DNA from 2 places in the Rossellomorea sp. LjRoot5 genome. Region 2 is predicted to be linked to the other one. Evidence: a T-box and tRNA genes for the amino acid it is inferred to sense, from the RefSeq annotation. Region 2 holds a T-box; the other holds one or more tRNA genes.
What was found. The T-box of region 2 lies ahead of leuS (leucine--tRNA ligase). A T-box ahead of a tRNA ligase gene usually reads a tRNA of that ligase, here a tRNA-Leu.
Positions count from the first base shown of each region.

Region 1: it encodes a tRNA-Leu, which carries the amino acid that the T-box ahead of leuS (leucine--tRNA ligase) is inferred to sense. The anticodon was not compared.

Region 1 is NZ_CAXUQN020000001.1:3,236,164-3,239,546, forward strand. Features, by position in the region: gene ACSQ2E_RS16485 (carbohydrate ABC transporter permease) at 1-669, opposite strand, end outside; tRNA gene ACSQ2E_RS16490 (tRNA-Gly) at 1,146-1,219, opposite strand; tRNA gene ACSQ2E_RS16495 (tRNA-Leu) at 1,224-1,307, opposite strand; tRNA gene ACSQ2E_RS16500 (tRNA-Cys) at 1,316-1,389, opposite strand; tRNA gene ACSQ2E_RS16505 (tRNA-Gly) at 1,397-1,471, opposite strand; tRNA gene ACSQ2E_RS16510 (tRNA-Gln) at 1,476-1,547, opposite strand; tRNA gene ACSQ2E_RS16515 (tRNA-His) at 1,587-1,662, opposite strand; tRNA gene ACSQ2E_RS16520 (tRNA-Trp) at 1,674-1,747, opposite strand; tRNA gene ACSQ2E_RS16525 (tRNA-Tyr) at 1,756-1,839, opposite strand; tRNA gene ACSQ2E_RS16530 (tRNA-Thr) at 1,856-1,931, opposite strand; tRNA gene ACSQ2E_RS16535 (tRNA-Phe) at 1,946-2,021, opposite strand; tRNA gene ACSQ2E_RS16540 (tRNA-Asp) at 2,181-2,257, opposite strand; tRNA gene ACSQ2E_RS16545 (tRNA-Met) at 2,268-2,341, opposite strand; tRNA gene ACSQ2E_RS16550 (tRNA-Val) at 2,417-2,492, opposite strand; tRNA gene ACSQ2E_RS16555 (tRNA-Glu) at 2,531-2,605, opposite strand; tRNA gene ACSQ2E_RS16560 (tRNA-Ser) at 2,621-2,712, opposite strand; tRNA gene ACSQ2E_RS16565 (tRNA-Asn) at 2,719-2,793, opposite strand; rRNA gene rrf (5S ribosomal RNA) at 2,801-2,917, opposite strand; rRNA gene ACSQ2E_RS16575 (23S ribosomal RNA) at 3,216-3,383, opposite strand, start outside.
Region 2 is NZ_CAXUQN020000001.1:1,032,858-1,036,240, forward strand. Features, by position in the region: gene ACSQ2E_RS05265 (GntP family permease) at 1-208, shown strand, start outside; gene ACSQ2E_RS05270 (3-hydroxybutyrate dehydrogenase) at 213-989, shown strand; gene ACSQ2E_RS05275 (hypothetical protein) at 1,098-1,265, opposite strand; T-box leader at 1,434-1,656, shown strand; gene leuS (leucine--tRNA ligase) at 1,727-3,383, shown strand, end outside.

The sequences.
Region 1 (3,383 bases), 2.2 Mb from region 2:
GAAACAAATCGTGAATGCCGGTAAAATCAATGGAATGATGATCTTCGTCAGGAGCGTCCAGCTCGATGCACCATCTATCTTCGCTGCTTCAAGAAGAGAATTGTCGACCCCTTGCAATGCCGCTACATAAATGACCATCATATACCCTGAGATCTGCCATGCAAATACGATGACAATACCCCAGAAAGCCGTCTTCTCATCACCAAGCCATGGCATCTTAAAGAATCCAATATCCGTCATATTCCCAAGTGACGCGAATCCCTTGACAAAGATGAACTGCCATATGAACCCGAGTAATAATCCACCAATGACGTTCGGGATAAAAAATACCGTCCTCAAGATATTTCGGGTCTTCAACGCTGCATTCAGTAAAAGAGCAAATCCGAATCCTATCAAGTTACTGATGATCACTGCCGCAAACATAAACTTCGTCGTGAACATGAATGAATTGAAAAACGTCTTATCGTCCGTGAAAATCTTCTTATAATTATCAAATCCTACCCACTCAACAACCGAACTGACACCATTCCATGAGGTAAAGGAATAATACACCCCCATTAAGAATGGAAGAATCTGAATCACTAAGAAAAATAAAAGTGCCGGTCCTACAAAGGCAGCGTACGTCAGCAAGCTCTTATACTTGAACCTTTTCTTCGTCACTGCCTTCATTTGTACATCTGGGCTTACTGGTCCAGTCTGAATCTTTGGTTCCACCCGTATCACCACCCTAACTGTGTAATCGCTTTCTTATATTATAATGGTAGCGCTTTCTCAAAAAGGGGAACTCAATTGACGAAGAAGGTGCAATATTTTGACTAGATGGGGTTTGTTTTGATGGGTGGTGGGTAAATGAAAAGGTTGGATTCCTTTGTGGTTCTGTTTGGGGAATGAGTGGGCGGTGAATCGGCTTTTTGAAAATAAAATGCTGGAATTGAAAATAAAAGTGGTGTTTTTGAAAATAAAATCGTGGAATTGAAAATAAGTGGTCCAGTTTTGAAAATAAATTGGCTTTGATCGAGAATAAATATAGTGAAGTCGATCAGATAAACGTCCATAACGGTAAAAATGATGCTGGTTAAACGTTTTTTCATAATTAAACATTAAAAAAGACTTCCTCATGAAGAGAAAGTCTGTCGTATGTAAGTTGGAGCGGGTGAAGGGAATCGAACCCTCATCATCAGCTTGGAAGGCTGAGGTTTTACCACTAAACTACACCCGCGATGTGGTACCGGTGGCCGGGATCGAACCGGCACTCCAGAGGAACACGATTTTGAGTCGTGCGCGTCTGCCAATTCCGCCACACCGGCATTACATTTGGAGGCGGCAACCGGATTTGAACCGGTGATCAGGGTTTTGCAGACCCATGCCTTACCACTTGGCTATGCCGCCTTAATATTGGAGCGGAAGACGGGATTCGAACCCGCGACCCCCACCTTGGCAAGGTGGTGTTCTACCACTGAACTACTTCCGCACTACTGGGCTAGCTGGATTCGAACCAACGCATGTCGCAGTCAAAGTGCGATGCCTTACCGCTTGGCTATAGCCCACTGATAGTATATGTCACGGAAATAAAAATGTGACTTTTATGGGGCGACTGATGGGAATCGAACCCACGAATGCCTGAACCACAATCAGGTGCGTTAACCACTTCGCCACAATCGCCATGAAATAATTGGCAGGGGTAGTAGGAATCGAACCCACACCAAAGGTTTTGGAGACCTTCGTTCTACCTTTAAACTATACCCCTAGAATAAATGGTGGAGGGGGGCAGATTCGAACTGCCGAACCCGAAGGAGCGGATTTACAGTCCGCCGCGTTTAGCCACTTCGCTACCCCTCCAGCTAAATCACTTGACTGGTGCCGGCAAGAGGACTTGAACCCCCAACCTACTGATTACAAGTCAGTTGCTCTACCAGTTGAGCTACACCGGCATCAAGTAAATAAATGGTGGCTCAGGACGGAATCGAACCGCCGACACATGGATTTTCAGTCCATTGCTCTACCAACTGAGCTACTGAGCCATATAGTTTTCGGCTTCCGCTAAGCTTCGAATCTCTTCGTCAGCTCACTCAGTCACATCCTCACGTATGTAAAATACGCTCCGGTGTTCCTTCGATCGCTTCCTCGACCTTCTCGCTTATCGAAACCCTTTTCCATTTCATGACTATCTAATATAAAAATGGCGGTCCGGACGGGACTCGAACCCGCGACCTCCTGCGTGACAGGCAGGCATTCTAACCAACTGAACTACCGGACCAAAAATGGTATTGCGGGGACAGGATTTGAACCTGTGACCTTCGGGTTATGAGCCCGACGAGCTACCGAACTGCTCCACCCCGCGACGATAAGAAATGGTAAGTTACAAATACTAATTAAGGAAGATTATTTTACTCTGCTTACGCTTCGTAAAAAATCATGGTGGAGGATGACGGGATCGAACCGCCGACCCTCTGCTTGTAAGGCAGATGCTCTCCCAGCTGAGCTAATCCTCCATATTACATGGTAAGTTCTTTTGCTTCCGCAAAAAAATTGGTGACCCATACGGGATTCGAACCCGTGTTACCGCCGTGAAAGGGCGGTGTCTTAACCGCTTGACCAATGGGCCTTACTGAAAACAAAATGGCGGAGAGCAAGGGATTTGAACCCTTGAGACAGCGTTAACCGTCTACACGATTTCCAATCGTGCTCCTTCGGCCACTCGGACAGCTCTCCATATATTGGCTCCGCAGGCAAGATTCGAACTTGCGACCGATCGGTTAACAGCCGATAGCTCTACCACTGAGCTACTGCGGAACGATATGCCTGGCGACGTCCTACTCTCACAGGGGGAGATCCCCCAACTACCATCGGCGCTGAAGAGCTTAACTTCCGTGTTCGGCATGGGAACGGGTGTGACCTCTTCGCCATAGTCACCAGACTATGTATTGTCCCTTTTTTAAGGACAAGTACTATTATATCGTGTTGATAATTTTTTTCAAGGATTTTTTTATATTTTCATATAAATTTTATTCCTTCAAAACTAGATAAAGAATTGATGTCAAGAAAGCCGAATATCGACCAATTGTTGTATCTACTATTGCAATAGATAACATTCCAGCTCCGGCGGCTAGAGACTCGAGGTCATTTCAGTTCAATCAGCTGAGGGTAAAAAACACCCTCTTCTGATTGCCCAGAAATGCTTGTCGTCTCTGTTCAAGCCGCCTCCGCTTTATAGTTTGGTTAAGTCCTCGATCGATTAGTATCAGTCAACTCCACATGTCGCCATGCTTCCATCTCTGACCTATCTACCTAGTCATCTTCTAGGGATCTTACTCACTTACGTGATGGGAAATCTCATCTCGAGGGGGGCTTCATGCTTAGATGCTTTCAGCACTTATCCCTTC
Region 2 (3,383 bases):
TCCAGAAGCCCTTCACCGGGTAGTGGCAATATCTTCAGGAGCACTGGATTCACTGCCGCACAATGGTTATGTCGTGACGACGATCCGCTCGATCTGTAATGAATCACACGGAGAAGCGTATGGCGCTGTCGGAGCATTGACGGTCATCGTTCCTCTTATCGGATTGGCACTTGCGATTATACTATTCAGCTTGGGAGTGGGGGTTTAAGAAAATGGTAGAAAATAAAGTGGTATTCATAACAGGGGCAGCCCAGGGCATCGGCTACCAAATCGGCAGGGAATTTGCCGTTGCTGGAGCGAAAGTCGTCCTGACGGATTTGAAGGAAGATGCTGCCCGGGAAGCTTCAGAATCCCTTAAAACAGAAGGATATGAGGTTATCGGATTGGGCTGTGACGTAACCTCGGAATCAGAATTAAAAGAAGCCATCGAAAAAACGGTGGATCATTTTGGGAAGCTCGATGTCCTGATCAACAATGCAGGGCTACAGCATGTATCACATATCGAAGAGTTCCCTACTGAAAAGTTCGAACTGCTGTTAAAAGTCATGCTGACGGCCCCATTTGTCGCCATCAAGCATGTTCTTCCCCACATGAAGAAGCATGGTTCGGGGCGGATCATCAATATGGCGTCCATTAACGGATTGGTTGGATTCTCCGGCAAAGCCGCCTATAATTCTGCGAAACACGGAGTCATCGGCTTGACGAAAGTCGCGGCACTGGAAACGGCGGAGCATGGCATCACCGTGAATGCGGTTTGTCCGGGCTACGTGGATACGCCTCTGGTCCGGAACCAACTGGCGGATCTCGCGAAGACGCGCAACGTCCCTTTTGAGAGGGTGATTGAAGAAGTCATCTATCCTTTGGTGCCCCAGAAACGATTACTGGACGTCAAAGAAATTGCAGACTATACGATGTTCCTTTGCAGTGATGCAGCAAAAGGGATCACCGGTCAGGCAGTTGTTTTGGATGGCGGGTATATGGTTCAATAGATTGGTGGAGAGAGACGGTTCTTAAAGGGGCCGTTTCTTTTTTTTTGAGGGGTGTGTCGAAAGTGAATATTGAGCTGGATGAAAATGTAAAACGGCTGGATTTTTCATCTAAACGGCCGGATTATTTTCCGTTTCGGCTGGATTCAAGGTCAAAACGGCTGGATTTTTCTCGATATCGGCCGGATTCTCAGCGGAATCGGCTGGATTCGTCTGGAGACCGGTCCCAACTTGTACTGAAAGGGCCGGACTCCTCTCCCGTGACCGGTCCCTTTCCAACGAAAAACCCCGATTCTTCTCAAAAACAGTATGATAACAGACGAGTACGGCCAAATTTTCAACCATACTCTGGAACAAATGACAAAATTCTTATCCACAAACCAACAATAGGCTTGCGCTTCTGTATATTTTTCACTAAAATAGTGAATACATATAGTGTTTACTTATATCGAAACGTTGATCAGGAGTAGTAGTGACGGTTTTCTGTCGTAGAGAGTTGACGGGTGGTGAAAGTCAACCAGAAGCATCATGAACTCGCCTGCTGAGTTGCAAGTGTGAAGTAACAGTAAGACTTGCCGTTTTCCGCGTTAAGGATGAATGAAGCTGAGTGCGCGTACACTAATGTGGGTGGTACCGCGGGAGAATGTACATACAGACTCTCGTCCCAAATATTTATTTGGGATGAGGGTTTTTTTGTTTTTTAAAAGAAAGGCATATGACAATCAAAGGAGGATCTCAATATGAGTTTTAATCATAAGAGTGTTGAGACGAAATGGCAGCAGTATTGGGAAGAGAATAAAACGTTCAAGGCAACCGAAGACGAAAGGAAATCCAATTTCTATGCACTGGATATGTTCCCGTATCCATCAGGTGCCGGCCTTCACGTCGGACATCCGGAAGGGTTCACGGCGACAGACATCCTTTCCCGCATGAAGCGTATGCAGGGGTACAATGTCCTTCATCCGATGGGCTGGGATGCATTCGGTTTACCGGCTGAACAATATGCCCTTGATACAGGGAATGATCCGGCAGAATTCACTCAAAAAAATATCGATACGTTCCGCCGACAAATTAAATCACTTGGTTTCTCTTATGACTGGGACCGTGAAGTCAATACGACTGATCCCGGTTACTACAAGTGGACGCAATGGATCTTCACGAAGCTTTATGAAAAAGGCCTCGCTTATGTGGATGAGGTTGCCGTGAACTGGTGTCCGGCACTTGGGACGGTCCTTGCCAATGAAGAAGTCATCGACGGGAAGAGCGAACGCGGTGGTCATCCCGTAGAACGCCGTCCGATGAAGCAGTGGATGTTGAAAATCACAGCTTATGCAGACCGCCTGGTGGAAGACCTTGAAGAGGTTGACTGGCCGGAAAGCATTAAAGACATGCAGCGTAACTGGATCGGACGCTCTGAAGGGGCAGAAGTGAATTTTGTCATTGACGGTCATGACAAATCATTCGATGTATTCACGACCCGTCCGGATACAATCTTTGGTGCGACCTATGCGGTACTTGCTCCTGAACATCCATTTGTAGCAGAAATCACCACAGACGAACAGCGCTCGAAAGTGGATGTGTACATCGATAAGATCAAGTCGAAAAGTGATCTTGAGCGTACAGATCTTGCAAAAGAAAAAACGGGTGTATTCACAGGTGCTTATGCCATCAACCCGGCTAATGGTGAGAAAATGCCGATCTGGATCGCCGATTACGTTCTGATGAGCTACGGTTCAGGCGCGATTATGGCTGTTCCTGCCCATGACGAACGGGACTATGAGTTTGCGAAAGAATTCGATCTTCCAATCGTGGAAGTGGTGGCTGGTGGAAACGTTGAAAAAGAAGCGTACACAGGTGACGGAGATCATGTGAATTCCGGTTTTCTTGACGGATTTGGTAAGGAAGAAGCGATTGCGAAAGCCATTTCCTGGTTGGAAGAGAAGAATATCGGAACGAAGAAAATTACGTATCGCCTTCGCGACTGGCTATTCAGCCGCCAGCGTTACTGGGGCGAGCCGATTCCAGTCATTCACTGGGAAGACGGCACGACAACGACGGTCCCTGAGAGTGAGCTTCCGCTTGTTCTTCCGAAAACGACGGAAATCAAACCGTCCGGTACAGGGGAATCCCCGCTTGCAAATATCAGTGAATGGGTGAACGTCGAAGATCCTGAAACGGGTAAAAAAGGCCGCCGTGAAACGAACACGATGCCGCAGTGGGCGGGAAGCTGCTGGTACTACATCCGTTATATCGATCCACATAACGAAGAGGCACTCGCCGATGCAAAGAAAATGCAGGAGTGGCTGCCGGTCGATACGTATATCGGAGGAGCCGAGCATGCTGTCCTTCATCTGCTGTACGCCCGTTTCTGGCATAAATTCCTTTATGATATCGGAG